DNA from 4 places in the Streptomyces sp. NPDC085481 genome. Region 1 is predicted to be linked to each of the others. Evidence: riboswitches for the same ligand, from Rfam matches in the RefSeq annotation. Region 1 holds a riboswitch; each other region holds the start of a gene.
What was found. Region 1 has a riboswitch for cyclic di-AMP ahead of ACIGEZ_RS20595 (C40 family peptidase). Riboswitches for the same ligand answer to the same signal wherever they lie in the genome.
Positions count from the first base shown of each region.

Region 1 (6,868 bases):
ATCTTACGGTCTGTACGTCCTGTACATTTTCAACAGGGAGGTCTTCGCCATGGATGCTCGCCACGTCCTGCCCGAGTTCACCGAGCGCACGAGCTTCGGAACCCGCACCCTCGACCCGTACTCGAAGCTGCTCCAGGAGCGGATCGTCTTTCTGGGCACGCCGATCGACGAGACCGCGGCCAATGACGTCATCGCCCAGCTCCTGCACCTCGACTACGCCTCGCCCGAGCAGCTGATCAGCCTCTACATCAACTCCCCCGGGGGTTCGATCAGCGCCATGACCTCGATCCACGACACGATCCGCACGGTCTCCTGCGATGTGGAGACCACCTGCCTCGGCCAGGCCGTCGGCCCCGCCGCGGTGCTGCTCGCGGCCGGCTCGCCGGGCCGGCGACTCGCGCTGCCCGGGGCCCGGATCGTGCTTCAGCAGCCCACGCTCGACGAGCCGTTGCAGGGCCAGCCGAGCGATCTGGACATCCAGGCCCGGGAATTGCTGCGCCAGCGCGAGCTGGTGGTCAGGCTGCTCGCCGAGCACACCGGGCAGAGCCCCGAGCGGACCGACGCCGACATCGACCGGACCACGGTGCTCGACGCGGCCGCCGCCCGCGCCTACGGCCTGGTGGACCACGTCCTGAAGACCCGCCACGCGTCCACCGGTACCGGGGAGGAGTGAGCCCGCCGTGGTCCCGGAGCTGCCGCAGCTGCCCGCGCTGACGCGCGCCGAGGGTGAGTTCGTCGACGCCTACCTCGAAGTCGTCGACCTCCTGGGCAGAATCAATCCATCCAGGTCCTCGCATACCTATGGGGCACTTCGGGCCGCCCAAGCGCTGGTGGGGCGGGCGACGGCCCTGCGCGAGGCCCTGACACTCATGCATATGCGGGGCGAGAGCGAGGTCCACGCGGAGACATTGGCCCGTGCGCTGCGGGTGTTGGACGGGGAGCGGAGGGCCGGGCGGGTCACCGTGCCCGGGGAGTCGGCGAGTTGACAGTTGCGCGTGTCGTGTCCAGGTCCACCCGGGGCAACGCGGCCGCAGAATCGCTCCCCCGTTCGGCGTATTCGATGCATCGACAGAGGGCTCAGGCAAGTTGCGCAACAGGTGTACGCATCTGGCGGAATGGGGCGTTCCACGCCTGGTACGGAGCTCGTCGGGCAAACCTCTGAAGATCGAGAAAGCCGACTGTCCACCCGTATGGATCAGTCGTGAGGAGCCTCACATATCGCCGTTTCAACTCGGATTTCGCCCATGGTGTGAGTCAAGATCCCTGTCGACGACAAGCCCCCGCCACCCGAGGCGGGGCGGTCCGGGCGGACGCCGAGTCCTGCCGCCGTTCCGGACGTCTGGTCGACAGGAGTGGATCGGCAGGAGTGGAGGACCCGAGCAACACGGGACGTGCGCGCAGTGCGGACGTTCCTCGGGGTGAAGCCGCAGCCGCGGCCGGGCATCTTCGCCTGCCCGAACCCGACAGGTCATCCTTCACAGGCGGCTGACGAAGGGTTGCGCATGACTGCGCAGATGCATGTCCCGTCCCTGCTGTCCCGGGCCGGAGCCGTCTCGGCTCTCACCCTCGCCGCCGTCGGCGGCACGCTGCTCGCCCCAGGAGCGGCACCGGAGGCCCAGGCAGCGACGTCCTACGCCAACAAGGCGCTGAACGTCGCCGCCTCGAAGAAGGGATCGCCCTACAAGTACGGCGCCTCCGGCCCGACCCGTTTCGACTGCTCGGGCCTCACGGTCTACTCGTACAAGAAGGCGGGCAAGTCGCTGCCCCGCACGGCGCAGCAGCAGTACAACAAGACCCGGCACGTCTCGGCTTCCGGCCGGCAGAAGGGGGACCTGGTCTTCTTCCACTCCGGCGGAAGGGTGTACCACGTCGGGATCTACGCGGGTAACAACAGGATCTGGCACTCGCCGAAGACCGGTTCATGGGTGAAGCTGGACAAGATCTGGAGCTCGAAGGTCTCTTACGGCCGGGTCCGCTGATTCGCCGTCCCGCTGATCCGCCGTCCCGCTGACGCACGGTGCGGGAGGGGGCGCCCGGTGGCGCCGCCGGCCCCCTCCTCCCGCCGCCCGCTCGGCCGGGCCCGCTCAGCCGGGGAGCACGGCCGTCCAGGGCAGGTTGATCCAGACCGTCTTGCCGCCCTCCGCCGTGGGCGTGACCGCGAGCCGGCCGCCCGCCCCGGCCGTCAGGGAGCGGATGATGACCATGCCGCGGCCGTTGTCCTGCTGGACCGCGGCCGGGAGGCGCTGCGGCCAGCGGGGGTGGCTGTCCGTGACGCCGATGTGGAGCAGTGCGTCGCACTCCAGGCGGATGTCGACCGTGAAGGTGGGAGACTGGCCGAAGGTGTGCTGGACGGCGTTGGTCGCCAGTTCGGAGACGATCAGTCGGACCGCGTCCGCGGTGTCGGTGTCGCCCTCGAGCCCCCAGGAGACGAGGACGTCGGCGACGTATCTCCGGGCGGCGGAGACCGAGGCGGGATCGCTCGGCAGCGTGAGTGTTGCTTCCTGGTGGTCTGCCATCGCGACGCTGTCCCTTTCCCACCGGGGCCCGGCCCCGGATTGCGCTTCGCGTCAGAGTGCCACCGATGCTGCCGCCGTGGGCAGCGATCCACCAAGATATCCGGATATCTGTCGCCCGAAGCGGTGAACTCCGCTACGGGCGACCGGATCGGCCCTGGCAAGGCGCCTTACGAAACGGCTTCCGAGGCGCCTTGCGAGGCGCCTTACGACACGAAGCCGACGACCCCGAACCCGGGGCGCGACTCCACGTGCCGCAGCCAGCCCATGACGTCCATGACGGCGTCCACGACCTCGGAGTCGAGCGGCGGTGCGTGGCCGTCCTTCTTGGTCTGCTCGAACTGCTCGAGCGCCGCCAGGCACTGCTCGTGCGTCCACTCGCCGCAGCGCGGCAGGTCGTAGGTCGGCACCACGTCGGGCATGCCCCCGTAGTAGCCGAACTCCGCCACCGACACCGCCGTGATCCGCAGCGCCCGCAGCCCCTCGTCCACCATCTCCAGCCAGTCCCCGCGGAACGGCGAGAAGCACGAGTTGTCCAGGAAGGACCCGGTCAGCGAGCACAGCCGCTTGTAGGCGTAGCCGTACTGGAAGGCGTACTGACGCTGCGCGTCGAACGGGCCGCCGTACACCACCGCGCGCAGCGCCTCGTACGCCGTGGGCGCGCCGTCCGCGATCTCCGAGGAGAACCAGTCGTCGGCCGAGGCGAGGTCGGCGGCGAAGGAGTCGCGGATGACCTGGAGCAGCTGGTCGTCGCGCGAACCGACGAGGTCGTGGGCGGCCTTGGGGTCGAGCAGGTACACGCTCAGCGAAGAACTCATGCCCTCAACTTAGCGAGCACCACTGACAGTCAGGCCGCGCCCTCCGGCGCCGTCCGCACGATCGTCGCCACGGCCTGCTCGATCTGCGCGTCCGTCAGGTCGGCGCGGGCGGTCAGGCGGAGCCTCGAGACGCCGTCGGGGACCGACGGGGGGCGGAAGCAGCCGACGCCGAGGCCGAGTTCACGGCAGTCGGCGGCCCACCGGAGCGCCTCGCTCGGGCCGGGGGCGCGGACCGAGACCACGGCGGCGTCGGGCCGTACGGCGGTGAGGCCGGCCTCGGTGAGCAGCCGGTGGAGGGTCGTGGCGACCGTACGGGCCCGGGCGGCGAGCGCCGGCTCGGCGGCGATCAGCCGCAGGCTCGCGAGCGCCCCGCCCGCGGCGGCGGGGGCCAGGCCGGTGTCGAAGATGAAGGTACGGGCGGCGTTGACCAGGTGCTCGATCACCCGGTCCGGGCCGAGGACCGCGCCGCCCTGGCTGCCGAGGGACTTGGACAGGGTGAGCGTGGCGACCACGTCCGGGTCACCCGCGAGCCCCGCCTCGTGCAGCGCGCCGCGTCCGCCGTCGCCGAGGACGCCGAATCCGTGGGCGTCGTCGACGACCAGGCCCGCGCCGTACGCCCGGCAGGTCTCGGCGAGGGCGGTGAGCGGGGCCCGGTCGCCGTCCACGGAGAAGACGGAGTCGCTGACGACGAGGGCCCGGCGGTCCGGGTGGGCGGAGAGGGTCTTGGCGACGGCCTCGGGGTCGGCGTGCGGCACCACGGCCGTCTCGGCGCGCGCGAGCCGACAGCCGTCCACGATGGAGGCGTGGTTGCCGGCGTCGGAGACGATCAGCCCGTCCCGGGCCGAGAGCGCGGTCAGCGCGGCCAGGTTCGCCGTGTAGCCGGAGGAGAAGACCAGGGCGGCCTCGAAGCCGCAGAACGCGGCGAGTTCGCTCTCCAGCCGGGCGTGCAGCCGGGTCGAGCCGGTGACGAGCCGCGATCCGGTGGAGCCCGCGCCCCAGCGCCGCGCCGCTTCGGCCGCCGCCTCGGTGATCTCCGGGCGGCGGGTGAGTCCGAGGTAGTCGTTGCCCGCGAGGTCGAGCAGGCCGGACTCGGCCGTCCGGGGCCGCAGCGTCCGCACGAGGCCCGCCGCCGCGCGCTGCCGTGCGGCGGCCTCGGTCCAGCCGAACGCGGCCCGGCGCGGGTCCGGCCCCGCCGTCCTGTCCTGCGGGTCCCCGTACGGGTCCTCGTGCAGGTCCCCCGGCAGGTCCTCGGCGTACGACGGCATGGCAGATCCTTTTGTAGGCAGCGCACAGACCCTAACCGGCCCGGGCCGAGGTCAGGGTGTGGCCATACACACACCTCCAATGGCGTCGTTTGTTCGGATCCTCCTTGGCCGCGGGGTGTGCGGTAGGCGAGGATCAGCGCTTATGGACCTGCTGAACACGCTGGTGGAGAAGGGGCTGCGGCGCGAGTCGCCGACCCGTGAAGAAGCGCTCGCCGTGCTGGCGACCTCCGACGACGACCTGCTCGATGTGGTGGCTGCGGCCGGCAAGGTCCGCCGTCAGTGGTTCGGACGGCGGGTGAAGCTGAACTACCTGGTCAATCTGAAGTCGGGCCTGTGCCCCGAGGACTGCTCGTACTGTTCGCAGCGGCTCGGTTCGACCGCCGGGATCCTCAAGTACACCTGGCTCAAGCCGGACGAGGCCTCCGCCGCGGCCGCCGCCGGCGTCGCGGGCGGCGCGAAGCGGGTCTGCCTGGTGGCGAGCGGCCGGGGTCCGACGGACCGGGACGTCGACCGGGTCGGCAAGACCATCGAGGCCATCAAGGAGCAGAACGAGGGCGTGGAGGTCTGCGCCTGTCTCGGTCTGCTCTCCGACGGCCAGGCCGAGCGGCTGCGGGCGGCCGGCGCCGACGCGTACAACCACAACCTGAACACGTCCGAGGGGACGTACGGCGAGATCACCACCACCCACACGTACCAGGACCGGGTGGACACCGTGCAGAAGGCGCACGCCGCCGGTCTGTCGGCCTGCTCGGGTCTCATCGCCGGCATGGGCGAGAGCGACGAGGACCTCGTCGACGTCGTCTACGCGCTGCGCGAGCTCGACTCGGACTCCGTGCCGGTGAACTTCCTGATCCCCTTCGAGGGCACGCCGCTCGCGAAGGAGTGGAACCTCACCCCGCAGCGCTGCCTGCGGATCCTCGCGATGGTGCGGTTCGTCTGCCCGGACGTCGAGGTCCGCATCGCGGGCGGGCGTGAGGTCCACCTGCGCACGATGCAGCCGCTCGCGCTGCACATCGCCAACTCGATCTTCCTCGGCGACTACCTCACCAGCGAGGGGCAGGCCGGGCACGCCGACCTGGAGATGATCGCGGACGCGGGCTTCGAGGTGGAGGGGGCGGGGACGACCACGCTGCCCGCGCACCGGGCCGACGCGCTCGCCGCGGCCGGTGGCGGATGCGGGTCGCCTGCCGAGGCCGGTGGCGGGTGCGGGTCGCACGCGGGCGCCGGTGGCGGGTGCGGGTCGCATGCCGAGGCCGGTGGCGGGTGCGGGCCTTGTGGCGGTGCCGCCGCGGAGGTGCCCGCGGCGACCGCGGACGCCCGTACGGACCTCGTGGCAGTGCGCCGCCGGGGCGCCGGGACGGATCTCGCGCCGAATGCGTAACGACGAGCTCCTCGCCCTGGACCGGGCGCACGTCTGGCACCCGTACGGGCCCATGCCGGGCCGTGTCGATCCGCTGGTCGTCGCGTCCGCGTCCGGGGTACGGCTCCGGCTGGCCGAGTCGGTCGACGGGCAGGACGAGTTGGTCGACGGCATGTCCTCCTGGTGGTCGGCCATCCACGGCTACAACCACCCGGTGCTCAACGAGGCGGCGCGCGGCCAGCTCGACCGGATGAGCCATGTGATGTTCGGCGGGCTCACCCACGAGCCCGCCGTCCGGCTCGCCGCGCGGCTCGTGGAGATCACGCCCGAGCCGCTCCGGCACGTCTTCCTCAGCGACTCCGGGTCCGTCGCCGTCGAGGTCGCCGCCAAGATGTGCCTGCAGTACTGGCGCTCGGTCGGCCGGCCCGGCAAGCACCGGCTGCTCACCTGGCGGGGCGGCTACCACGGGGACACCTGGCAGCCGATGTCGGTGTGCGACCCCGACGGCGGGATGCACCAGTTGTGGTCCGGGGTCCTGCAGCGGCAGGTCTTCGTGGACGCGCCGCCGGTCGCGTACGAGGAGTCGTACGCCGAGCTGCTGCGCGAGACCATCGGCCGGCACGCGGACGAGCTGGCCGCGGTGATCGTGGAGCCGGTGGTGCAGGGCGCGGGCGGTATGCGCTTCCACTCGCCCGAGTACCTGCGGGTGCTGCGGGAGGCGTGCGACGCGCACGACGTGCTGCTCGTCTTCGACGAGATCGCCACCGGGTTCGGGCGTACGGGGGCGTTGTTCGCCGCCGACCACGCCGGGGTCTCGCCCGATGTGATGTGCGTGGGGAAGGCCCTGACCGGAGGCTACCTGTCGCTGGCGGCGACGCTGTGCTCCGGGCGGGTGGCGGACGGGATCTCGCA
Region 1 is NZ_JBITTJ010000009.1:163,450-170,317, reverse strand. It holds gene ACIGEZ_RS20605 (ATP-dependent Clp protease proteolytic subunit) at 50-673, shown strand; gene ACIGEZ_RS20600 (hypothetical protein) at 681-986, shown strand; cyclic di-AMP (ydaO/yuaA leader) riboswitch at 1,302-1,499, shown strand; gene ACIGEZ_RS20595 (C40 family peptidase) at 1,503-1,979, shown strand; gene ACIGEZ_RS20590 (ATP-binding protein) at 2,085-2,516, opposite strand; gene ACIGEZ_RS20585 (hypothetical protein) at 2,720-3,331, opposite strand; gene ACIGEZ_RS20580 (8-amino-7-oxononanoate synthase) at 3,361-4,596, opposite strand; gene bioB (biotin synthase BioB) at 4,739-5,977, shown strand; gene ACIGEZ_RS20570 (adenosylmethionine--8-amino-7-oxononanoate transaminase) at 5,970-6,868, shown strand, end outside.

Region 2 (6,868 bases), on a different contig from region 1:
AGACCCCGAGCTCGGCGCACAGGACCCGCTCGGAGGGGATGGCGTCGCCGGGCCGCCGCGCCTCGACGAGTTCGAGGATCGCGTAACGGACCCGCTCGCGCTTGAGCATCGCACCTGAGGCGGCGGCGTCGATCTCCATCCGGGACTCTCGTTCGTCGTCGGGACTGCGACTGGTCAGGGCAACTGGCGTACTGGTCAGGTCAGTCTAGCCGCATCGAGGCTCAACCAACCAGGAAATGTGAGGGGTTGACGGCTGGATTGGTCTATGCCACGTTCATCTCGCGCCAACTGGTAAACCTTGACGCACAACTGGTCAAGTCACGTGCTGCCGGACCGAAAGGAACACGCATGCGTACCCGTACCGCCGGCCGTCGAACTCGCGCGGCTCTAGCCCTGACCGCCGTCCTGGGCAGTGCCGCGCTGGCCGCGCTTCCCGTCACGACCGCGACGGCCTCGGCCTCCGTCTCCGCCTCGGACGGCCTGGCCGTCCAGTACCGCACGAGCGCCGGCGGAGCCACCGCCGACCAGAGCGAGCCGTGGTTCAAGGTCCGTAACACCGGATCGTCCACCGTCCAGCTGAGCCAGGTCAGGATCCGGTACTACTTCAAGGCCGACTCCCCGAGCGCCTCCTACCGCTTCGCCTGCTCCTGGGCGGTACGGGGGTGCTCCGCCGTCACCGGAACGTTCGGGACGCTCGGCAAGCCCACCGCCACGGCCGACCGGTATCTGGAGATCGGCTTCACCCCCGCCGCGGGATCGCTGGCACCGGGCGCGGACACCGGAGACCTGCAGCTGCGCTTCCACCAGGCCACCTGGCAGCCGCTGAACCAGGGCGACGACTACTCCTTCGGCGGCGGGCAGAGCGCCTACGCCGACTGGACCAGGGTCACCGCCCAGGTCGCCGGCACCACCGTGTGGGGCGTGGCGCCCGAGGGCAACGGCCCGACCGAGCCCACCGACCCGCCCACGGACCCGACCGACCCGCCCGGCGGCGGCCAGACCCTGTTCGACGACTTCACCTACACCTCGCACACCGACCCCGCCCTGTCCGCCCACGGCTGGAGCGTCCGCTCCGACTCCGGCGGCCCGGGCGTGCCCGGCGCGACATGGGACCCGTCCAAGGTCACGTTCAGCGCCCAGGGCGGCAGCACGGTGATGAACCTGGAGACCTCCACGGCCGGCACCGGCGAGTCCACCCGGCAGACCGAGGTCCTCACCAGGTCCATGAAGTTCAGGAACGGCACGTACGCCGCCCGGGTCAGGTTCTCCGACGCCCCGAAGTCCGGCCCCGACGGCGACCGCGTCGTGCAGACCTTCTTCACGATCAACGACCTGAAGGCCCCGATGGCCGACGACTACGCCGAGTACGACTTCGAGTACCTGCCCAACGGAGGCTGGGGCGAGCCGGCGAACATCCTCTACACGACCTCGTGGGAGACCTACGCCCCCGACCCCTGGCAGGCGGTCAACCAGCACAGCGAGAGCCGCCGGAGCTTCGCCGGCTGGCACGACCTGGTCGTGACCATCGACGACGACGCGATCACCTACTCCATCGACGGCCAGGTCTTCGGCACCCACGGCGCCGCCTACCTCCCGGAGCGGCCGATGTCGATCAACTTCAACCAGTGGCTCATCGACCTCGCCGGCCAGCCCTCCACCACCCCGCGCGCCTACGACCAGCAGGTCGACTACGTCCTGCACGTCAAGGACCAGGTGCTCACCCCTGCTCAGGTGGCCGCGAAGATCGCCGCGTACCGGACCGCCGGCACGTCGTTCGTGGACGAGGTACCGGTGCCCTAGGGGCGGACCCTAGGCGGTGTGCGCGAGGATCGCCGGGACGACCGTCGCCCAGTCGGCCCGGTCGACCCCGTGACCGGCGTCCGGCAGTGCCACGAGCCGTCCCCCGGGGATCCGTTCCGCGAGCGCCTCGCCGTGCGGGAGCGGGAACATCGGATCGGCCGTCCCGTGGAGCACCAGGGTGGGCACGGCGATCGCGGAGAGGGGTCCCGGCGCGTGCTCGCCGTCCGGGAGCGCGTCGTGGTTGCGGGCCGCCGCGAAGTCGTGCGCGCGCTCGACGTCGCGGCGGACCAGGCCACGGGCGGCGGTCTCGTCGAACGGGCGGCGGCCTCCCGCGAGCACGCGCGCGTAGGCGACCGTGTAGTCGATCACCGAGTCGGCGTCGGACCAGTCGACGCGCGCCGTCGAGACGAAGCGCAGGAACTCCTCGGTCGGCGGAGGAAGCGCGCGGTCGCCGGGCACGGCGGAGGACGTGCTGATCAGGACGAGTGACAGGACGCGACCGGCGTGGTCCAGCGCGAGCAGCTGCGCGAGCGCCCCGCCGGCCGAGACGCCCACGACGTGCGCGGCCGGGATCTCGTAGGCGTCGAGCACGCGGGCGGCGTCACCGACCAGGTCCGCGCCGGTGTATCCGGGACGGCCCGGTTGGTAGGTGACCGACCGGCCGGTGTCGCGGTGGTCGTAACGGATCACGAAGCGGCCGCCCTCGGCGAGCATCCGGCAGAAGCCGTCCTCCCACCAGAGCATCGACGCGCCGAGGCCCGCGATGAGCAGGACGGGCGGATCCGACCGGTCACCGAAGGACTCGGTGCACAGCGTGATGCCGCCCGTCTCCACCGTGCGCTCAGCCATCGTCGCGACTCCTCTCCTGTCCCATGGTGCCCGGAAGCCGGGCCGTCGGTCAGGTGGAGGCACTACGGCGGCTCCCGGCTCAGTAGGCGCCGTTGACGTTGTCGATCGAGCCGTAGCGGTCGGCCGCGTAGTTGCAGGCGGCGGTGATGTTCGCGACCGGGTCGTAGGGGTCGTTGGCGGTGCCGGTGACGTGGTAGGCCTGGAAGGTGGGGTCGATCACCTGGAGGAGGCCCTTGGAGGGGGTGCCGGCGACGGCGTTGGAGTCCCAGTTGTTGATGGCCAGCGGGTTGCCCGAGGACTCGCGCATGATGTTGCGGTGGATGCCGTCGTACGAGCCCGGGATGCCGTACTGGGCCATGATGTCGAGGGACTCGCGGATCCATCCGTCCAGATTGTCCGGGTATGAGGCCTTCGCCGGAGCGGCGGCCTGGGCCGCGGTCGCCTGGACGGCCGCCGGCTTGACCGACGCGGCCTTGACCGACGCGGCCTTGACCGACGCGGCCGGGCGGGCGGCCGCCGCGGCACCCGCGGCTGCCGGACGCGAGGCGGCCCTGGTGTCGATCGTGAGCTTCAGACCGGGGCGGATGAGACCGGGGTCGGCACCCACGGCGGCGCGGTTGTCCTTGTAGAGCTTCTTCCAGCCGCCGCTCACGGAGTGCTTCTGGGCGATCTTGGAAAGTGAGTCGCCGGCGACCACGGAATAGCGCACCAGGCCGGCCTTCTTTGCCGCCGTGACGACCGTCGCCTTTTCGACTGCGACGGAGTGAATTTCCTGCGGGGTGGCCGCACCAGCGCTGGTCGAGGCGATCAGCGGCAGGGCGAGTGCGGCGCTGCCGGTGATGCCGACGGCGGCCAGGCCGCGAGCGAGCGGGGCGTTCTTGGGGCGGCGGTGCTTCCCGTTTCCACGCATGGCGAGTTCCTCTCCTTCGCCTGCGAGGTGAGCTGTCGGGTTCGGGCAGGAGATGCCCGGCCGCGGTGCGCGGCTTCACCCCGAGTCGCCCCGGAGACCGGGACGGCGGCGAACCTGGGTCCCCCGCTCCTGCCGGAAGTGTGGTGAGTGCGGTTTTCCGGGCGGCGGCAGGATTCGGCGTTCCGTCCGGATGACGGGGTGACCGTAAGCGAAAACAAACATCGAGAACAAGGTCGGAATTCATGAACGCGAATTGATCTCCGACAGAAAGGGAAAGGATCTTTCCTTTGACCTTTCACCGCGACCGCCAACTCTTCTCCGCCACTGCACACTTGGTGTCGCGCCGGCGCCGACCGGGCCCGTTCCGCCGTGACTCACATCACTGATTCCGGGAACCTAATGCCTTTTCTTTGAATTTCCCCCTCGAAGGTGATGAAGCGGACATCCTTACCTTTATCCGCATTTAGCAATCCGCTGTCGCATTGTTCGCGCCGGATGAGGCAACCCGGACGCAGCGGTCTCCGTCCTCCCGAAGCGAGAGAGAGGAAGACCGTTTTGATACGTGTCACACGCGGCGTCACCACCGCCGCGGCGTTACTCGCACTGGCCACCGCGTCCCCCGCACTGGCCTACGCGCAGCCGTCGCAGCCGTCACAGCCGTCACCGGAATCGCCGTCGACGGCCTCCCCCGGAAGCCGGCTCGGGAACACCGGGCTCCCCGAGGGCTGGCGGGTCATCGGAACCGGTGCCGGCAGGCAGTTGGTCTGGACGTCGTCCGACCCCGTGCCCATGGGCGACGCCCGGGTCGAATTCCGTGACGGCGACCGGCTGCTCGGCCATCCGGTGGCCCAACAGGACGGCCGCTCCTTCCGGTTGCCCCTGGGCGACGTCCGGATCGAGAAGGGCTCGGAGCTGCGCGTGACGGCCGGCGGCCGGCGGATCGACGCGACGGAAGGGGCCACCGCCCGCTCCCCCCGGCACCGCCCCCTCGCCCCCGGCACGCGGCAGGAGACGCCGCTTCCGGCGAACCCGGTCGACCCCGGAGTGCCCGGCCGCTACCGCACCGTCAGCGGTGAATACGACCTGAAGTCCGTGTCGTTGCCCGGCTTCGCCCATCCCGTGGAGATGCGCGCCACGGTCGTGGGACCGACCGACGCGCCCGGGAGGCGGCCGGTGGCCCTCTTCCTGCACGGCCGCCACGGCACCTGCTACACACCCGGGACCGAGGACTCCAACGGCGCGTGGCCCTGCCCGGCCGGCATGAAGCCCATACCGAGCCATCAGGGGTACCTGAGCGCCCAGCAGCTCCTGGCCTCCCAGGGTTACGTGACGCTGTCCATATCCGCCAACGGCATCAACGGCCAGGACTACCTCGCCGACGACGGCGGCGCCCAGGCCCGTTCCTCCCTGGTGCGACTGCACCTGGCCCGCTGGGCCGACTGGTCCGCGTACCGCAAGGCCGCCCCGGCCGCCGTACGCAAGGTGGCGCCCGCGGACCTCTCCCGGGTCCTGCTCGTCGGCCACTCCCGCGGCGGCGAGGGCGTCAACCGCGCCGCCCTCGACAGCCTCTACGCACCGCCCGCCGACCAGGACGGCTACCGGGGCCCCGTACGGTGGAAGATCCGCGGCAACGTCCTGATCGGGCCCACCGTCTTCGGCCAGAACCCGGTCCCCGACGTGCCCTCCGCGACCCTGCTGCCGGGCTGCGACGGCGACGTCTCCGACCTCCAGGGCCAGGTCTACGCCGACGGCACACGCGGCGTCAGCCGAGGCTCCGCCCTGCACAGCGCGGTCTACGTGGTCGGCGCCAACCACAACTTCTTCAACAGCGAGTGGACGCCGGGACAGGCGAAGGCGCCCGCCTTCGACGACTTCTCGTCCGACGACACCCCCGACCCGGTCTGCTCCCCCGGCACGAAGACCCGCCTGACCGCCCCTCAGCAGCAGACCGCGGGCGCCACCTACATCGCCGCGGCGGCCCGGCTGTTCGTCGGCGGTGACGACCGGGTCCGTCCGCTCCTCGACGGCTCCGGCCGCCGCGCGCCCTCGGCCGACCCGGCCCGGGTCCTCACCGACGCCGTCGGAGCGAACCGCACGGCGGCGTTCCTGCCGGGCTCCTCGGTCACGGTGTCGGGCCGCGGCGCCCGGATCTGCGCCCAGGTCGACACGGACGCCGCCCGCGCCTGCCTGAACCCCGAAGAGGGCGGCACCTCCCCGCACTTCGCGTACTGGGAGGCCCCCTCCGAGCCGGGCCGCGACGCCGTCGCGATGCAGTGGTCGAACCCGGGGGCACCGGTCGCGGTGCGCTCGGCGAGGCCGGTCTCCCTGGCCGGCTCCGAAGCCCTCGCTCTGCGACTGATCGTCCCGCCCAACAGCGCGGGCACGGAGCTGGACATCGCGGTCACCGACGCGTCGGGCCGCCGCGCGCAGCTGGGCCGTACCCGCGTCGACGGACTGCCGGGCAGCGAACGGACCGCCTCGTACTGGGGGCGGGAGATCCGCGTACCGCTGTCCGCCGCCGCCCGCGCCGGACTGAACCTCAAGAAGGTCACCGCCCTCGAACTGACCCCGCGCAGCCGGTCCGGCCGCGCGTGGCTCATCGACGCGTGGGGCTGGCGCCCCGGGACGCCGGCGGTGAGCCCGGCCGCGCTGACCCGCGTGGACATCGGCCGCCTGACGGTCAAGGAGGGGAACTCCGGTGTCCGGACCTACCGCATTCCGGTGCGGGTCTCCGGAAAGGGCAGCGGCCAGGTCCGCCTGTTCGTCCCCAAGCCGGGCACCGACGAGGTCACGTCCCGCTTGGTCACGGTGCGTCCGGGACGCCATGACATCGTCCTGCCGGTCGAGGTCGCGGGCAACACCCGGTTCGGCTACGACAGGGCACAGGACGCCTTCGTCAAGGCGGTGCGCGGCACCGTGGTCGGTGCGCACCGCGGCGGGGTCACCGCGAAGAACGACGACCCCATGCCCAGGGTCGGCGTCACGCCGGTCGCGGCCGACGTGACCGAGGGCGGGGCCCTGACCTGGCGGGTGACGCTGTCCGGGCCCGCCGACGCCGAGATCTACGGCGCGATCGAGTTCCTCCCGGTGACCGGGGGCACGGAGCTGTCCACCGCGGACATCGACCCGAAGTGGCTGGAAGAGCACGTCGGCAACGTGCCGGATCCTCCCCTGCCGGTGTCCCAGGCGCTGGAGGGCGGCGTGGGGGTCGTCATCCCCGCCGGTCGGACGCGTACGGAGGTGAGCATCCCCATCGCCAAGGACGGGGTCGGCGAGCCGAAGGAATCGCTGCGGGCCGTGCTGACCACC
Region 2 is NZ_JBITTJ010000016.1:147,426-154,293, reverse strand. It holds gene ACIGEZ_RS29125 (GntR family transcriptional regulator) at 1-139, opposite strand, end outside; gene ACIGEZ_RS29120 (cellulose binding domain-containing protein) at 349-1,800, shown strand; gene ACIGEZ_RS29115 (alpha/beta fold hydrolase) at 1,810-2,649, opposite strand; gene ACIGEZ_RS29110 (transglycosylase SLT domain-containing protein) at 2,729-3,559, opposite strand; cyclic di-AMP (ydaO/yuaA leader) riboswitch at 3,564-3,715, opposite strand; gene ACIGEZ_RS29105 (alpha/beta hydrolase family protein) at 4,115-6,868, shown strand, end outside.
Region 2: another riboswitch for cyclic di-AMP. It lies ahead of ACIGEZ_RS29110 (transglycosylase SLT domain-containing protein); the one in region 1 lies ahead of ACIGEZ_RS20595 (C40 family peptidase).

Region 3 (6,868 bases), on a different contig from region 1:
CGCCGTCCGTGCGGGCGGCGATGGCCGCGTACGAGGCGAAGTAGCGGGGCACGCCATGGATCTGACGCTCCTTTACCGCGGCCCGCTCGCCTCCTGCGACTACGACTGCCCGTACTGCCCCTTCGCCAAGCGCCGCGACAGCCGTGAGCAGCTGCGCGCCGACCGCGCGGCGCTCGAGCGTTTCGCCGGCTGGGCGGGCGCGCAGAGCGAGGACCGGCTGCGGATCCTGTTCACGCCGTGGGGCGAGGGCCTGGTGCGGTCCTGGTACCGGCGGGCGATGGTCGAGCTGTCCCGGCTGCCGCACGTGGAGCGGGTCGCGATCCAGACCAATCTGAGCTGCCGTACGGAGTGGCTGGCCGAGGCGGACCCGCAGACGGTGGCGCTGTGGTGTACGTACCACCCGGGCCAGACGCCGTACGAGCGGTTCCTCGGCAAGTGCCTGGCACTCGCGGAGCAGGGCATCCGTTTCAGCGTCGGTATCGTCGGCCTGCCGGAGCACCGGGAGCACGCGAGGCGGTTGCGGGCCGAGCTGCCGGACGATGTCTATCTGTGGGTGAACGCGGCCGAGGGTCACAGCTACACGGACGAGGAGGCCGAGGCCTGGACGGTCCTCGACCCCCTCTTCCCGTACAGCCGCAGCCCGCACCGCTCGGCGGGGCTGCCGTGCCGCACCGGCGAGTCGGTCGTCTCGGTGGACGGCGACGGGACGGTGCGGCGCTGCCACTTCGTCACGTCCGAGCTGGGCAACCTGTACGACGGCTCGTACCGTGCGGCGCTGCGCCCGCGCGCCTGCCCGCTCGCCGCGTGCGACTGTCACATCGGCTATGTCCACCTGGAGACGCTGCCGTTGTACGACGTGTTCGCCGGCGGCGTCCTGGAGCGCATACCGGCGAAGAACCCCTGACCGCTACAGCGGCATGAGGTCGGGGCGCTTGGCCTCCACGTGGTCGCCGGAGCTCTCGCCGCGCAGCCGGCGCCCGATCCAGGGGACCAGGTACTCCTTCGCCCAGTAGATGTCGTCCTTGCGGACCTCCAGGGTGCCCCGGGGCGGCAGCGGGGGCCACGCCTGGTCCGGGTCGGCCGGCACGGGCAGGCCGAGGACCTGGGCGGCGCGCAGCGCGACCCGGGTGTGGCCGTCGGGCGACAGGTGGAGCCGGTCGTCGTCCCAGGCACGGCGGTCCTGGACGGACTTCAGCGACCAGAGGTCGAGCACGGGGCAGTCGTAGCGGTCGGCGATGGCCCGCACGTGCGCCGTGTAGGTGGCGATCTTCCCCCGCAGGTGCTTGAGGACGGGGACGTCACGCGTGTCGAAGCCGGTGGTCACCATGACGGTGCCGACGGCGGAGGTCAGGTCGGCCACGGCGCGCTCGAAGCGCTCGGCGACGTCGTCGGGGTCGGTGCCGGGGCGGATGATGTCGTTGCCGCCGGCGCAGAAGGTCACCAGGTCGGGGGCGAGTTCCTTCGCCCGGGGGACCTGCTCCGCCACGATCTGGTCCAGGAGCCGTCCGCGTACGGCCAGGTTCGCGTAGCGGAACTCGTCGTGCTCCGGCAGCTGGTCGGCGAGCAGGACCGCGAACCGGTCCGCCCATCCGACGTAGGTCCCGTCGGGCCCGGGGTCTCCGACGCCCTCGGTGAAGCTGTCACCGATCGCCGCGTACGACCCGAATGCGTTCTTGTCTCTTGATCTCGAATCGTCTGCCACGGGAGCACATCTTTCCCTTACGGGTGTGACCTACGCGACCGTAAGGAGGGGTTGACGCCGGGTGACATATGCCACCGATAAAGATTGCACCAAGCCGGAATACGCCGGAGGGCCCGGCACACAGGTGCCGGGCCCTCCGCGGTGAAGCGGGTGTCAGATGCTGACGCCGTGCTGGCGCAGGTAGGCCAGCGGATCGACGTCGGAGCCGTAGCTCGGTCCGGTGCGGATCTCGAAGTGCAGGTGCGGGCCGGTGGAGTTGCCCGTCGAACCGGACAGGCCGATCTGCTGCCCGCCGCTCACGGACTGGCCGGCGGAGACGGACAGCGAGGAGAGGTGGGCGTACTGCGAGTAGCTGCCGTCGGCGTGCTGGATGACGACCTCGTTGCCGTACGCGCCGCTCCAGCCGGCGGAGTAGACGGTGCCGGCGCCGACGGCACGGACGGTGGTGCCGGAGGAGGCGATGAAGTCGACACCGGTGTGGTAGCCGGAGGACCACATCGCACCGGCGGCCCGGTACGGGGTCGAGATGCCGCCGCCGGCGACGGGGGCGACCCAGCCGGAGGAGGAGGCCGCACCGGCCGAGGACGACGAGGAGGAGGAAGAGGAGGAGGAAGAAGAGGGCGCCGACGAGTCCGCCGAGGTGGCTGCCGCGGCGGCCGGACGCTCGCTGCCGCGGGAGGCGCGCGAGGTGTCGGCTGAGCTCTTGGAGGCGCGCTCCGGGGCGGCGGCCTTCGGCGCGTGGTCGCCCTTGGCGGTGTTCTTGGCGCCGAGGGTGAGCTTCATGCCCGGGAGGATCAGCGAGGGGTTGTCGCCGACGACCTGGCGGTTGTCGCGGTAGAGCTTCTGCCAGCCGCCCGCGAGGTGGTGCTCGGCGGCGATCTTGGACAGGTAGTCGCCGCGGACGACGGAGTACGTCTTCGAGGCGGCGGCGGGGGCGGCGGCAGGGGCCTTGGCGGGAACCGCGGCGGCGACGGCCTGCTGGGGCGTCACGGCCGGGGCGGCCTTCTCGGCGGCGTGCGCGCCGGTCGCGCCGATGAGCGGCAGGGCAACGACGGCGCCACCGGTGCCGGCGGCGACGAACCCGCGGGTGATCGGGTTGACCTTGGGACGGCGGTGCTTACCCTTCGCGGGCATGGCGAATTCCTCTCCGTCGCCTGCGAGGTGAGCTGTCGGGTTCGGACTGGAGATGTCCGGTCGCGTGGTGACGCGACTTCACCCCAAAGCCGTCCTTCATCGAGGGATCGGCGTACTACCTGGGTCCCCCGCTCCTGCCTTACACGGGTGGGTGCGGATTCCGGGCGGTGGCAGGATTCGGCGGTCCGTCCGGATTGAGCGCGACGCTAGACGAGCGGGGTAGGCGCGAACAAGCCACTGTTTTCACCACCCCTTCGCATGCGTGAAATTCGGCCGGAATTCCGGTCACCCTCCGTGGATGACGACCCCTCGATTTCCCTTTCCAGGAGGGAATTTGGGAAAGACGATCAGGCACGGTCCGTCACGGTTATGACGCTGCTCACGCACCGAATCCCATCTCCCCAGCAACCAGGGCGCGTTATCCCTAAACCCTCAATTCGGACAGTTTTCTCATTCCCGCCCGAGGGGGTGCGCGCAGGGCGTCTCACCTGGATGATTGCCCCAGGAACCGATCTCGAGACCAGGAGCATCCGTGACGCAAGCGACGACCGAGCCCGAGCTCACCGGCGTACGCAACTTCCGCGACCTCGGCGGGCTGCCGACGGCGGACGGCCGGACCGTGCGCCCCGGGCGGCTCTTCCGCAGCGGCCACCTGGCACACGCCACGCCGGAGGACGCCGCGTTTCTGGCCACGCTGGGCCTGCACACCGTCTTCGACTTCCGCAACGAGGCCGACCGGCGCGTCGAGGGGCCGGACGTGGAGCTTCCGGGCGTACGGAACGTGAACGTACCCCTCAACGATCCGGCCGACGGCAAGGAGTTCTGGAAGCTGGTGCATTCGGGTGACCTGCCGCAGCTTCGCGAGATCCTGGCGGACGGCAAGGCAGCGGCCCGAATGTCTGGTTCGTACCAGAAGATGATTGTCGAGCGGACGGCGGAGCACAGCCGCATCCTGCACGCGATGGCCGAGGACAGCGTCCCCGCGCTGATGCACTGCGCCGCCGGCAAGGACCGGGCGGGCCTGGCGATCGCGATCTCGCTGCTCGCGGTCGGCGTGGAGCGCGAGGCGATCGAGGAGGACTACCTCAAGTCGAACGCGCCGCACCGCCGCTACAAGGTGCAGCGCAGCTCCACCGCCCCGGACGGGATGTCGCCCGAGGTGATGGAGCTGCTGAGCCCGCTCTTCGACGCACGGGTGGACTATCTGCGGGCCGCCTTCGAGACGATCGAGGAGACCTGGGGCTCGGTGGACGCCTACCTGGTCGAGGGCCTGCGGCTCGCCCCGGAGACCCGGGAGCAGCTGCGGGACCGGCTGCTCGCCGAGGCGTAGTCCCGGCCACCGCCCCTCGCGGCTACTGGTTCTGCCCGCCGAGCATGAACAGCAGGTAGAGGAAGCCGGCGAAGAGGTGTCCGGCGATCAGATAGGCGAAGAGGCGGAGCACCAGCCCCTTGGGGAACTTGCCGCCACCGCGCTCTTCGCCGGTGACCGGTGCGGACTTCTCGGACATGTCGGTCCTTTCCGAAGGAATGGCATCGAAGGAAGGGCGGCGAAGGAACGGCGCGAAGGATCAGCGCCGGTGCCGCGCCCCGCCGCCGAGGCACAGTTCGGCGACGGGGCTCTGCATCAGCGTGTGGACGAACAGCAGCTCGGCGCCGCCGCGGGTGGCGGCGCCGATGCGGTGCGGGGTGAGCGAGTCGAAGTGCGCACCGTCTCCCGGGTCGAGGACGTGTACGGCGTCTCCCAGCGCGAGCCGCACCCGCCCCTCCAGGACGTGGATCCACTCCTCCCCCGGATGGACCCGCACGATGTCGGCGCTCGTGGCGTACGGCACATGGACGCGCAGCGCCTGCATGGCACGGCCGGCACCGCCCGCGGGGCGGTAGGTCCAGCCGTCGGCCTCGACGGCCTCGGCCCGCCCGGCCCGGATCACCGGGTCACGCTCCGGGGGCACCTCGCCCAGCAGCTCGGAGACGGTCGTACCGTAGGTACGGGCGAGGGCGAGCAGCATGGGCAGCGAGGGCTGCCGACGGCCCGTCTCCAGCCGTGAAAGGTGCGCCGGGGAGAGACCGGCCCGCTGGGCCGCGGCCTCCAGGGTGAGCCCGCGCCGGCGGCGCAGCCCGCGCAGCTGCGGGGCGACGTCCGGCAGGCCGCCGGAAACATCCCCGGCACCGGAAGCGGCACCGGGAGCATCCTCGACACCGGAAGCGGCTACCGCTCCCGTGTCACCGGGCGGGGCTGGTTCCGGGGACTGCTCCCCGGGGTGGTGGTCCATGCCTCCATTCCGCCAGGATCTTTCCTCTGGGGCAAGTTTCTTGCCCCAGAGGCAAAACCCGCGCGCGGCCGCGCGTACGGATCCGGTCAGCGCTGCGCCACGGCCTGCTTGACCAGCGTCTTCCCGAAGTCCCACATCAGGCCGCCGCCACCGTGGGCGTCGTCCATCACCGCCGTGAAGGCGGTCACGAAGCGGTCCACGTCCTCCTCGTCGATGATCAGCGGCGGGATCAGCTTGATCACCTCCAGGTGGTCGCCCGACACCTGTGTCAGGATCCGGTGCCGCTGCAGCAGCGGCACCACGACCATCTGGGCGAAGAGGCCCTTGCGGGCCGTCTGGAGCATCGTCCAGCGGCTGCGCAGGCCCAGCGAGGAGGGGCGGCCGAACTCGATGCCGATCATCAGTCCGCGGCCCCTGATCTCGTGCAGCAGCTCGTAGCGCGGTACGAGCTCCCGCAGCCGGGAGGCGAGCAGGTCGCCGATCCGGCGGACGTGGGCGACCGTCCCCTCGGACTCCATCACCGAGAGCACGGCGAGCCCGGCCGCCATGGCCTGCGCGTTCGAGCCGAAACTGGCCGAGTGGACCAGGACCCGGTCCATCGACGAGTAGACCTTCTTGAAGATCCAGTCCTTGCCGAGGGTGGCGCCGACCGGCACGTAGCCGCCGGAGAGCGCCTTGGCGACGCAGACCAGATCCGGCTCGACGCCGTCCTCGTGCTGGTACGCGTAGAAGTCGCCGGTCCGGCCGAGGCCGGTCTGCACCTCGTCGGCGATCAAAAGGGCGCCGTGCCGGTGGAGCAGCTCCTGTGCGGCGCGCAGGAAGCCCGGCGGGGCGGCGTGGACGCCCTTGCCCTGGATGGGTTCGACGACGAAGGCGGCCACGTCGCCCTTGCGCAGCTCCCGTTCCAGGGCGTCGAGGTCGCCGAGCCCGATCGCCGTGTCGGGCAGCAGCGGGGCGAAGCCGTCCCGGAAGCCGCTCTCTCCGTTGACGGAGAGGGAGCCGGTGGTGAGGCCGTGGAAGGCGTGGGTGCAGTAGAGGACCCTCGGCCGGCCGGTGGCGTACCGGGCGAATTTGAGCGCGGTCTCCACGGCCTCGGTGCCGCTGTTGCCGAAGAAGACCCGGTCGAGGTGGGGGCTGTGGGCCAGCAGCCGCTCGGCGAGGAGTCCGGGCAGCGGCTGGCAGTCGAAGCGGGTGAGGTCGGCGAGCTGGGCGTCGAGGACGTCGTGCAGGGCCTTGCGGACGACGGGGTGGTGCCGGCCGAGGCCCATGACGCCGAAGCCGGCGAGCATGTCGAGGTAGTCGGCGCCGTCGGCGTCCCAGAAGTGGGCGCCCTCCGCCCGCTCGTAGACCTTGTCGAAGCCGATGGTGTGGAGCATGCGCGGGAGCTGGTGGTTGAGGTGGCGGGCGTGCAGCTCGTAACGCTCGCCGCCGCGCTCGGCGAGCAGCGCCCGCAGGTCGAACTCGCCCTTCATGACTCGCTCACCCGTTGTTCCCGGAGACGGTCTCCCGGACCGCGCGCAGCGACTCCTTGAGCGAGCCCATGGTGGCGAGGACGGCGGTGGGCTCGTAGCCGCAGTGCGCCATGCAGTTGGCGCAGCGCGGGTCCTTGCCGCGGCCGTACTTGTCCCAGTCCGTCTCCTCGATGAGCTCGCGGTACGTGGGGACGTAGCCGTCGCTCATCAGATAGCAGGGGCGCTGCCACCCGAAGAGGGAGTAGTTGGGGATCGCCCACGCGGTGCACGGGAAATCGGCCTTGCCT
Region 3 is NZ_JBITTJ010000012.1:254,780-261,647, forward strand. It holds gene ACIGEZ_RS24840 (STM4012 family radical SAM protein) at 1-44, shown strand, start outside; gene ACIGEZ_RS24845 (STM4011 family radical SAM protein) at 56-904, shown strand; gene ACIGEZ_RS24850 (SGNH/GDSL hydrolase family protein) at 908-1,702, opposite strand; gene ACIGEZ_RS24855 (LysM peptidoglycan-binding domain-containing M23 family metallopeptidase) at 1,856-2,836, opposite strand; cyclic di-AMP (ydaO/yuaA leader) riboswitch at 2,841-3,029, opposite strand; gene ACIGEZ_RS24860 (tyrosine-protein phosphatase) at 3,369-4,166, shown strand; gene ACIGEZ_RS24865 (DUF6126 family protein) at 4,189-4,344, opposite strand; gene ACIGEZ_RS24870 (helix-turn-helix domain-containing protein) at 4,405-5,109, opposite strand; gene ACIGEZ_RS24875 (aspartate aminotransferase family protein) at 5,196-6,581, opposite strand; gene hpnH (adenosyl-hopene transferase HpnH) at 6,589-6,868, opposite strand, start outside.
Region 3: another riboswitch for cyclic di-AMP. It lies ahead of ACIGEZ_RS24855 (LysM peptidoglycan-binding domain-containing M23 family metallopeptidase); the one in region 1 lies ahead of ACIGEZ_RS20595 (C40 family peptidase).

Region 4 (6,868 bases), on a different contig from region 1:
GCCGGTGCGGCGGGCCGCCGGGGCGACCCGGGAGGCAGGGGAGCGGGGGCAGTTCCGCACGGTGCTCGCGAACCGGGTCTTCTGGCTGTTCTCGCTGGCGATGACCGGCTCGTACGTGCTGTCCTTCCAGGTCTACCTGGCGCTGCCGCTGGCCGCGGACGGCACGGCGGCGACGACGGCCCTGTTCGTGGTGTCGGCGCTGGTGGCGCTCGCCGGGCAGCTGCGGATCACCGCCTGGTGCTCGGCGCGGCTCTCCCGTGAGCGGTGCCTGGTGCTCGGGCTCGGCCTGATGGGGGCCGCGTTCCTGGTGCCGGCGGCGCTGGGGCGGTCCCTGGCGGGGCTGCTGCTGTGCGCGGCGGTCCTGGCGGTCGCGAACGCCGTCCTCTACCCGTACGAGATGGACACCGTCGTCGCCCTGTCCGAGGGCCGCTGGGTCGCCACCCACTACGGGCTCTACAACACGGTCTGCGGGATCGGCATCACCGTCGGGAACCTGGGCACGGGCGCCCTGCTCGACGTGACCGGCTGGTCGGCGGCGCCCTGGCTGGTGCTGTGCGCCGTCGGCCTCGGGTGCGCGGCGGCCATGGCGGCGCTCGCGCGGGGCGGGCGGCTCGCCGTACGCCAACCGGCCGAGGAGGAGTCGCCGTCCCGCCCGGCCTGACCCCACCCTGAGGGGGGTGCGGGCCGGTCCGCGGCCGGGCACGTCCAGGCGGGAGAGCACAGGTGGCGCGAGCAGCGGTGCGGCGCGGGCCCGGCGGCGAGGGCCGGGGCCCGTACCCGGTCGCCCGGCGCTTCCTGCGCGCGCTGCCCCCGCTGGTGATCGTGGGCGGGATCGTCTTCGACCTGGCGACCCCGGCCACGTACACGGCGGCGCCGATGTTCTCGGCGGCCCCGCTGATCGCGGCCCCGTTCTTCTCCACCCTGACGACGCTGCTCACCGGCATCGCCGCCATCCTCGCCAGCGTCGGTCTGCACGTCTACAACGGAACGGCCGACGAGATCCCGGCGCTCACCGAGACCCTGACCGTCGTCACGGTCTCGGCCCTCGCGCTGCTGATCAACCGGGTGGTGCGGCGCAGTGGCGAGCGGCTCGCGTCGGCGCGGGTGATCGCGGCGACGGCGCAGAAGGCGGTGCTCCCGGCGCCCGCGGAGCGGATCGGCGGGCTCCAGATCGCGGCGCGGTACGAGGCGGCGCAGGCCGACGCGTTCATCGGCGGCGACCTGTTCGCGGTGCAGGACACCCCGCACGGGGTGCGGCTCGTGGTCGGCGACGTCCGCGGCAAGGGTCTTGAGGCGGTGGAGGCGGTGGCGGTGGTCATCGGCGCCTTCCGTGAGGCGGCCGAGCAGGAGCCGACGCTGGAGGGCGTGGCGCAGCGGCTCGAGCGGGCGCTGGCCCGCGAGGGCACCCGGCGGGACGATCTGGACGCGTTCGAGGGGTTCACCACGGCCGTGCTCGCCGAGATCCCGCGCGGCGACGGGTCCGTACGGGTGGTCAACCGCGGGCATCCGGAGCCGCTGCTGCTGTACGGGGACGGGGCCCTGGCGCAGCTGCGGCCGAGCGAGGCGGCGCTGCCGCTGGGGATGGGGGAGCTGGCGGTGTGGCCGGACCGGGCCGACGAGGCCGCGTACCCGCCGGGCGCGACGCTGCTGTTCTACACGGACGGGCTCTCGGAGGCGCGGGACGCGCGGGGGGTCTTCTACGATCCGGCGGCGCGGCTCGCGGGGCGGATCTTCCCGGGGCCCGAGGAGCTGCTCGACGCGTTGGTGGCGGATGTGCGCCGGCACACGGGCGGGGGTGCGACGGACGACATGGCGCTGCTCGCGGTGAGCCGTCCGGCGGTGGGGCAGCCCGTGCGGCGGCGGACGATGCCGATGGTGCCGCCCGCCGGGGGGCGGTGACGTGCGGGTGGTGACGTGCGGGTGGTGAGGTCCGAGGGCGGTGACGTGACGTAGTCGAAGGGTGTCGCTCCGATAACAATTGACGTAACGTCAGATCGGGGGTTTGCCCCTGACCCTTTTCTGAAGGGGGGTCAAGTCGGACCATTTTCTCCCAATTCAGTGAATGATCACTCGGGACAGCTTGGAATCGGGTGGCCGTGTCTATTAACGTTCGATAACGCAGCGCGGTCGTCCCAGCCGTCGCAAGAGACGGCACCGTGCGCGCGCGCCGAATCCCGAAAGGGAACCGGGGAACCACCACTTGGGGTGAATCGGGCAACGTCGCACCCGTGCGACCCACCCGTAGGAGACCTTCCTGCTCCGAACCCGTCAGCTAACCCGGTAGGCGAGAAGGAAGGAAAGGAGAGCGCCTTCGTGGCGTCCAACACCCCCGGTCCCCAAGCCTCCTTCGACTACTTCGGCGCCCCCGGCGCCACGGGCGCGGACGGGGAGGAGTGGAACCCCACCGAGGACACCCTGCGGGCCCAGAGCCGCTCCGGCGGCCGTCACCGGGTCGTCAAGCAGCGCTCCAACTTCGCGCGTTCCTCCACCGTCCTCGGTGTCGGCGTCATCGCCGCCGTCGGCGCGGGCGGCCTGGCCACCGCCCAGGAGAAGCCCCCCGTCTCGATAGCCCTGCCGGACCTCGACCTCCCGGACGCCTCCGAACTGCCGGGCGTCGGCGAGCTGATCGGCTCCGGTCACGAGGACGGCGCCGCCGCGAAGGGCGACGCGGCGAAGAACAACCCGCAGCCGCTCACCGCGCTCACCTACGCCGTCCCCGCGGACGCCCCGGCCGGCGGCGACGCCGCGCAGGCCGGCACGCAGGAGCAGACCCGGACCGACGCCGGCGAGGCGCTGCGCGCCCGCATCCTCCAGCAGGCCGAGCAGCAGCAGGCCGCCGCGGACACGGCGGAGAAGGAGGCGGCGCAGAAGGCGGCCGCCGAGAAGGCGGCGGCGGAGGCCGAGGCCAAGGCCGAAGCGGCGGCGAAGGCGGCCGCGGAGGCGAAGAAGAAGGCCGAGGCGGAGGCGGCGGCGAAGGCCGAGGCCGAGCGCCTGGCCAAGCTCGCCGCCGGCTACTCGCTGCCCACCTCCTCGTACACGATCACCTCGACCTACGGCGAGGCCGGCTCCATGTGGTCCTCCGGCCACCACACCGGCCTGGACTTCGCCGCCCCCACCGGCACCCCGGTCAAGGCGGTCCACGGCGCCACCGTGAAGTCGGCGGGCTGGTCCGGCGCGTACGGCTACCGCATCGTCCTGGAGCTCGAGGACGGCACCGAGGTCTGGTACTGCCACCTGTCCTCGATGACGGTCGGCGTGGGCCAGTCGGTCGGCACCGGCGACACCATCGGCCGCGTCGGCGCCACCGGCAACGTCACCGGCCCCCACCTCCACCTGGAGGTCCACACCCCCGGCGGCTCGGGCATCGACCCGGCGGACTGGCTGGGGTCCAAGGGCCTGAGCGTCTGATTCCGCGTCGCGGGGGGTCGTCCCCCGCGGCCGGAATAGGCGGGGCGGCGTGGAGGTTGGTCCCTCCCATGACCTCTCTCCGCAAGCTGGGCGCCTCCGACCTGCACGTCTTCCCGCTCGCCCTCGGTGGCAACGTCTTCGGCTGGACCGCCGACGAGGCGCAGTCCTTCGCCGTCCTCGACGCCTACGCCGCTGCCGGCGGCAACTTCGTCGACACCGCCGACACCTACTCCTCCTGGGTCGAGGGCAACCAGGGCGGCGAGTCCGAGACCGTCATCGGCCGCTGGCTCGCCTCCCGCGGCAACCGCTCCGACATCCTCGTCGCCACCAAGGTCGGCGCCCACCCCCGGTACAAGGGGCTGAGCGCCACGACCATCAAGGCAGCCGCGGAGGAGTCGCTGCGCCGCCTCGGCACCGACCACATCGACCTCTACTACACGCACTTCGACGACGAGTCCGTGCCGGTCGAGGAGATCGTCGTCGCGCTCGACCAGCTGGTGAAGGACGGCAAGGTCCGGGCCATCGCTGCCTCCAACATCTCCCCGGAGCGGCTGCGCGCCTCGCTCGACTTCGCCGAGGCCGAGGGGCTCGCCCGCTACGTCGCCCTGCAGCCGCACTACAACCTGGTCTCCCGCGAGACCTACGAGGGCGCCCTCCTGGACACCGCCGAACAGGCCGGCCTGGCCGCCGTGCCGTACTTCGCGCTCGCCTCCGGCTTCCTCACCGGCAAGTACCGCCCCGGCACCACCGTCGCCAGCGCCCGCGCCGGCAGTGCGGCCAAGCACCTGGAGACCGAGCGCGGCCAGAAGGTGCTGGCCGCCATGGACGCGATCGCCGAGGCCCACGACACCGAGGTCGCCACCGTCGCCCTGGCCTGGCTGGCCGCGCGGCCGACCGTCGTCGCCCCGATCGCCTCCGCCCGCACGGTCGAGCAGCTCCCCGCGCTCGTCGCCGTCGCCGACCTGAAGCTGACGGAGGCGGAACTGGCCGTGCTCACCGAGGCCTCCGCGTAGCGCTGGGGCTCTCCGGCCCCGATCGCACGGCCTAGCCGCGGTACGGGTTGTAGCCGCCGTAGTCCAGATACTGCGGCGGCACCCACACCCGGCCGGTGACCCTGGCCGCGTGGCTCAGCGCGGGCGAGGCCACCTGCCTGCGCTGCCACAGGTGGTGCAGCAGCTCCTGCTCGCGGGCCGTGAAGTCCGGGGCCGCCTGGCCGTGTCGGGCCCGGTGGCGCAGGAAGGCCAGGGTGGTGGCGAATGCCTCGTACTCGCCGACGGCCTGCGCGGCCGGCTTGCCGTACGTACGGGCGGCGAAGCCGCGGGCCAGCGCGCGGGCCCGCATCGAGGAGAGCGCGAGCGGCTCGTCGTGCGCGAGCCAGCCGGCCGTCGCGTACGCCGGGAGCTCGCCGGATATCGTGCGCAGCTCCTTCTGCCGGCTCCATATCGCGAGCCAGGTGAGCAGCGCGAACACCGGCACCATGAACATCCCGTACACCGCGAGGAACGCCAGCGGGTGGAAGGACGCCGAGCCGTTCCACAGCGCGTGCATGCCCATGGCGAGCAGCAGTCCGCCCAGCGGCAGGAGTATCAGCCGGGTGCGGCGGGCCCGGGCCACGGCCGGGAGGGCCGCCGCGAAGCCGAAGCCGAGCCCGGTGAGCGAGGTGAAGAGCGGGTGGGCGAACGGCGACATGATGACCCGGACGAAGAAGGTCCCGACGGTCACCGAGCCGAGGCCGGCGGAGCCGAACTCCTGGTCCTCGCCGAAGGCGTTGCCCAGATAGAGGATGTTCTCGGTGAACGCGAAGCCGGTGGCGGTGAACCCCGCGTAGACCAGCCCGTCGACCGGGCCCGTGAAGTCCCTGCGGCGGAACAGGAACAGCAGCAGCACGGCCGCGCCCTTGGCGGTCTCCTCGACGACGGGCGCGACCGCGGTCGCGCCGAGGGTGTCGGCGGAGCCGGGGTCGGCGGTGGCGCTGCTGATCCACTCCACCGCGAAGGAGTTGGCCAGGATCGCCACGAGCGTGGAGGCGAACGCGCCCCAGGCGAGGGCGAACAGCAGGTTCTTCCACGGGGCCGGCTCGACCCGGTCGAGCCAGCGGAACGCGGCCATGAGCAGCGGCACGGGCAGCACCGCGAGCCCGAGGCCCACCAGGAAGCCCTCGGTGCCGGTCTCCTCCCGCACCAGCGCCAGGATCGCCAGCGCGCACAGGGCGAGCAGGGTGATCAGCGTGATGGCCCGGACCAGCCGGCTGCGCCAGAAGGCGCGGCGCGGCTTGTAGCGCCACTTGGCACGCTCGGGGACCGCCGTGAAGTCGGGCTGGTCGGTCTCCAGGGCGGGTACGGGTGCGGGCGCGGGCACGGCTGCCGTGGAGGCCACGGGCTGCGGTGCGGGTCCGGCGATGGGGTTCGATGACACGCAATGACCCTAACGAGCCCCGCCGACACCGGCGAGGGACTTCCGGACGCCTGTGGAAAAACCGGCGGTCGCGGGCCTGGCGGCCTGTGGAAAACGAGCGGCCGCCGCCCCTCGCGCCGCTGGTCCCCCTCGCGCTGGTCCCCCCGCGCCGCTGGTCTACGGGCGTGCCGCTGGTCTACGGGCGTGCCGCTGGTCGACCTGAGCGCCGCTGGTCGACCTGAGCGCCGCTGGTCGACCGGAGCCCCGCTGGTCGACCTGAGCGACGCTGGTCGACCAGAGCCCCGCTGGTCGACCCGAGCCCCGTTGGTCTACCGGCGGCGGAACAGCAGGTCGTGGACGACGTGCCCCTTGTCGATGCCCTGCCCCTCGAAGCGGGTCAGCGGCCGGTAGCCGGGCCGCGGGGCGTAGCCGCCGTCGGCCTGGGTGTTCTCGAAGTCGGGGTGCGCGCCGAGCACCTCCAGCATCTGCTCCGCGTACGGCTCCCAGTCCGTGGCGCAGTGCAGCACGCCGCCGGGCGCGAGCCGGGGGGCGAGCAGGGTGAGGAACTCGGGCTGGATCAGCCGGCGCTTGTGGTGGCGCTTCTTGGGCCACGGGTCCGGGAAGTAGACCCGGCACCCGGCCAGCGACTCGGGCCGGATCATCTCGCGCAGCAGGATGATCGCGTCGCCGTTGGCGACCCGGACGTTGGTCAGGCCGGCGCGGTCGGCGAGCCCGAGCAGGTTTCCCTGGCCCGGGGTGTGGACGTCGACCGCGAGGATGCCGGTGCCGGGGTCGGCGGCGGCCATCTGCGCGGTGGCCTCGCCCATGCCGAAGCCGATCTCCAGGACGACCGGAAGACCGCCGAACATCTCGTCCAGGTCGAGCACCCGCTTGCCGTCGATGTCGAGCCCCCAGTCGGGCCACCGCTTCAGCATGGCCTCGGCCTGACCCGCGGTGACGCGGCTGCGGCGCGGCTGGAAGCTGCGGATCCGGCGCTCGAAGTGCGAGCCCGCGGGGTCGGGCGAGGGCCCCTCGCCCGGCGCGAACATCCTGCTGCCGAGCCGCG
Region 4 is NZ_JBITTJ010000020.1:87,216-94,083, forward strand. It holds gene ACIGEZ_RS31780 (MFS transporter) at 1-661, shown strand, start outside; gene ACIGEZ_RS31785 (PP2C family protein-serine/threonine phosphatase) at 724-1,899, shown strand; cyclic di-AMP (ydaO/yuaA leader) riboswitch at 2,156-2,302, shown strand; gene ACIGEZ_RS31790 (M23 family metallopeptidase) at 2,314-3,408, shown strand; gene ACIGEZ_RS31795 (aldo/keto reductase) at 3,477-4,421, shown strand; gene ACIGEZ_RS31800 (PrsW family intramembrane metalloprotease) at 4,453-5,823, opposite strand; gene trmB (tRNA (guanosine(46)-N7)-methyltransferase TrmB) at 6,132-6,868, opposite strand, start outside.
Region 4: another riboswitch for cyclic di-AMP. It lies ahead of ACIGEZ_RS31790 (M23 family metallopeptidase); the one in region 1 lies ahead of ACIGEZ_RS20595 (C40 family peptidase).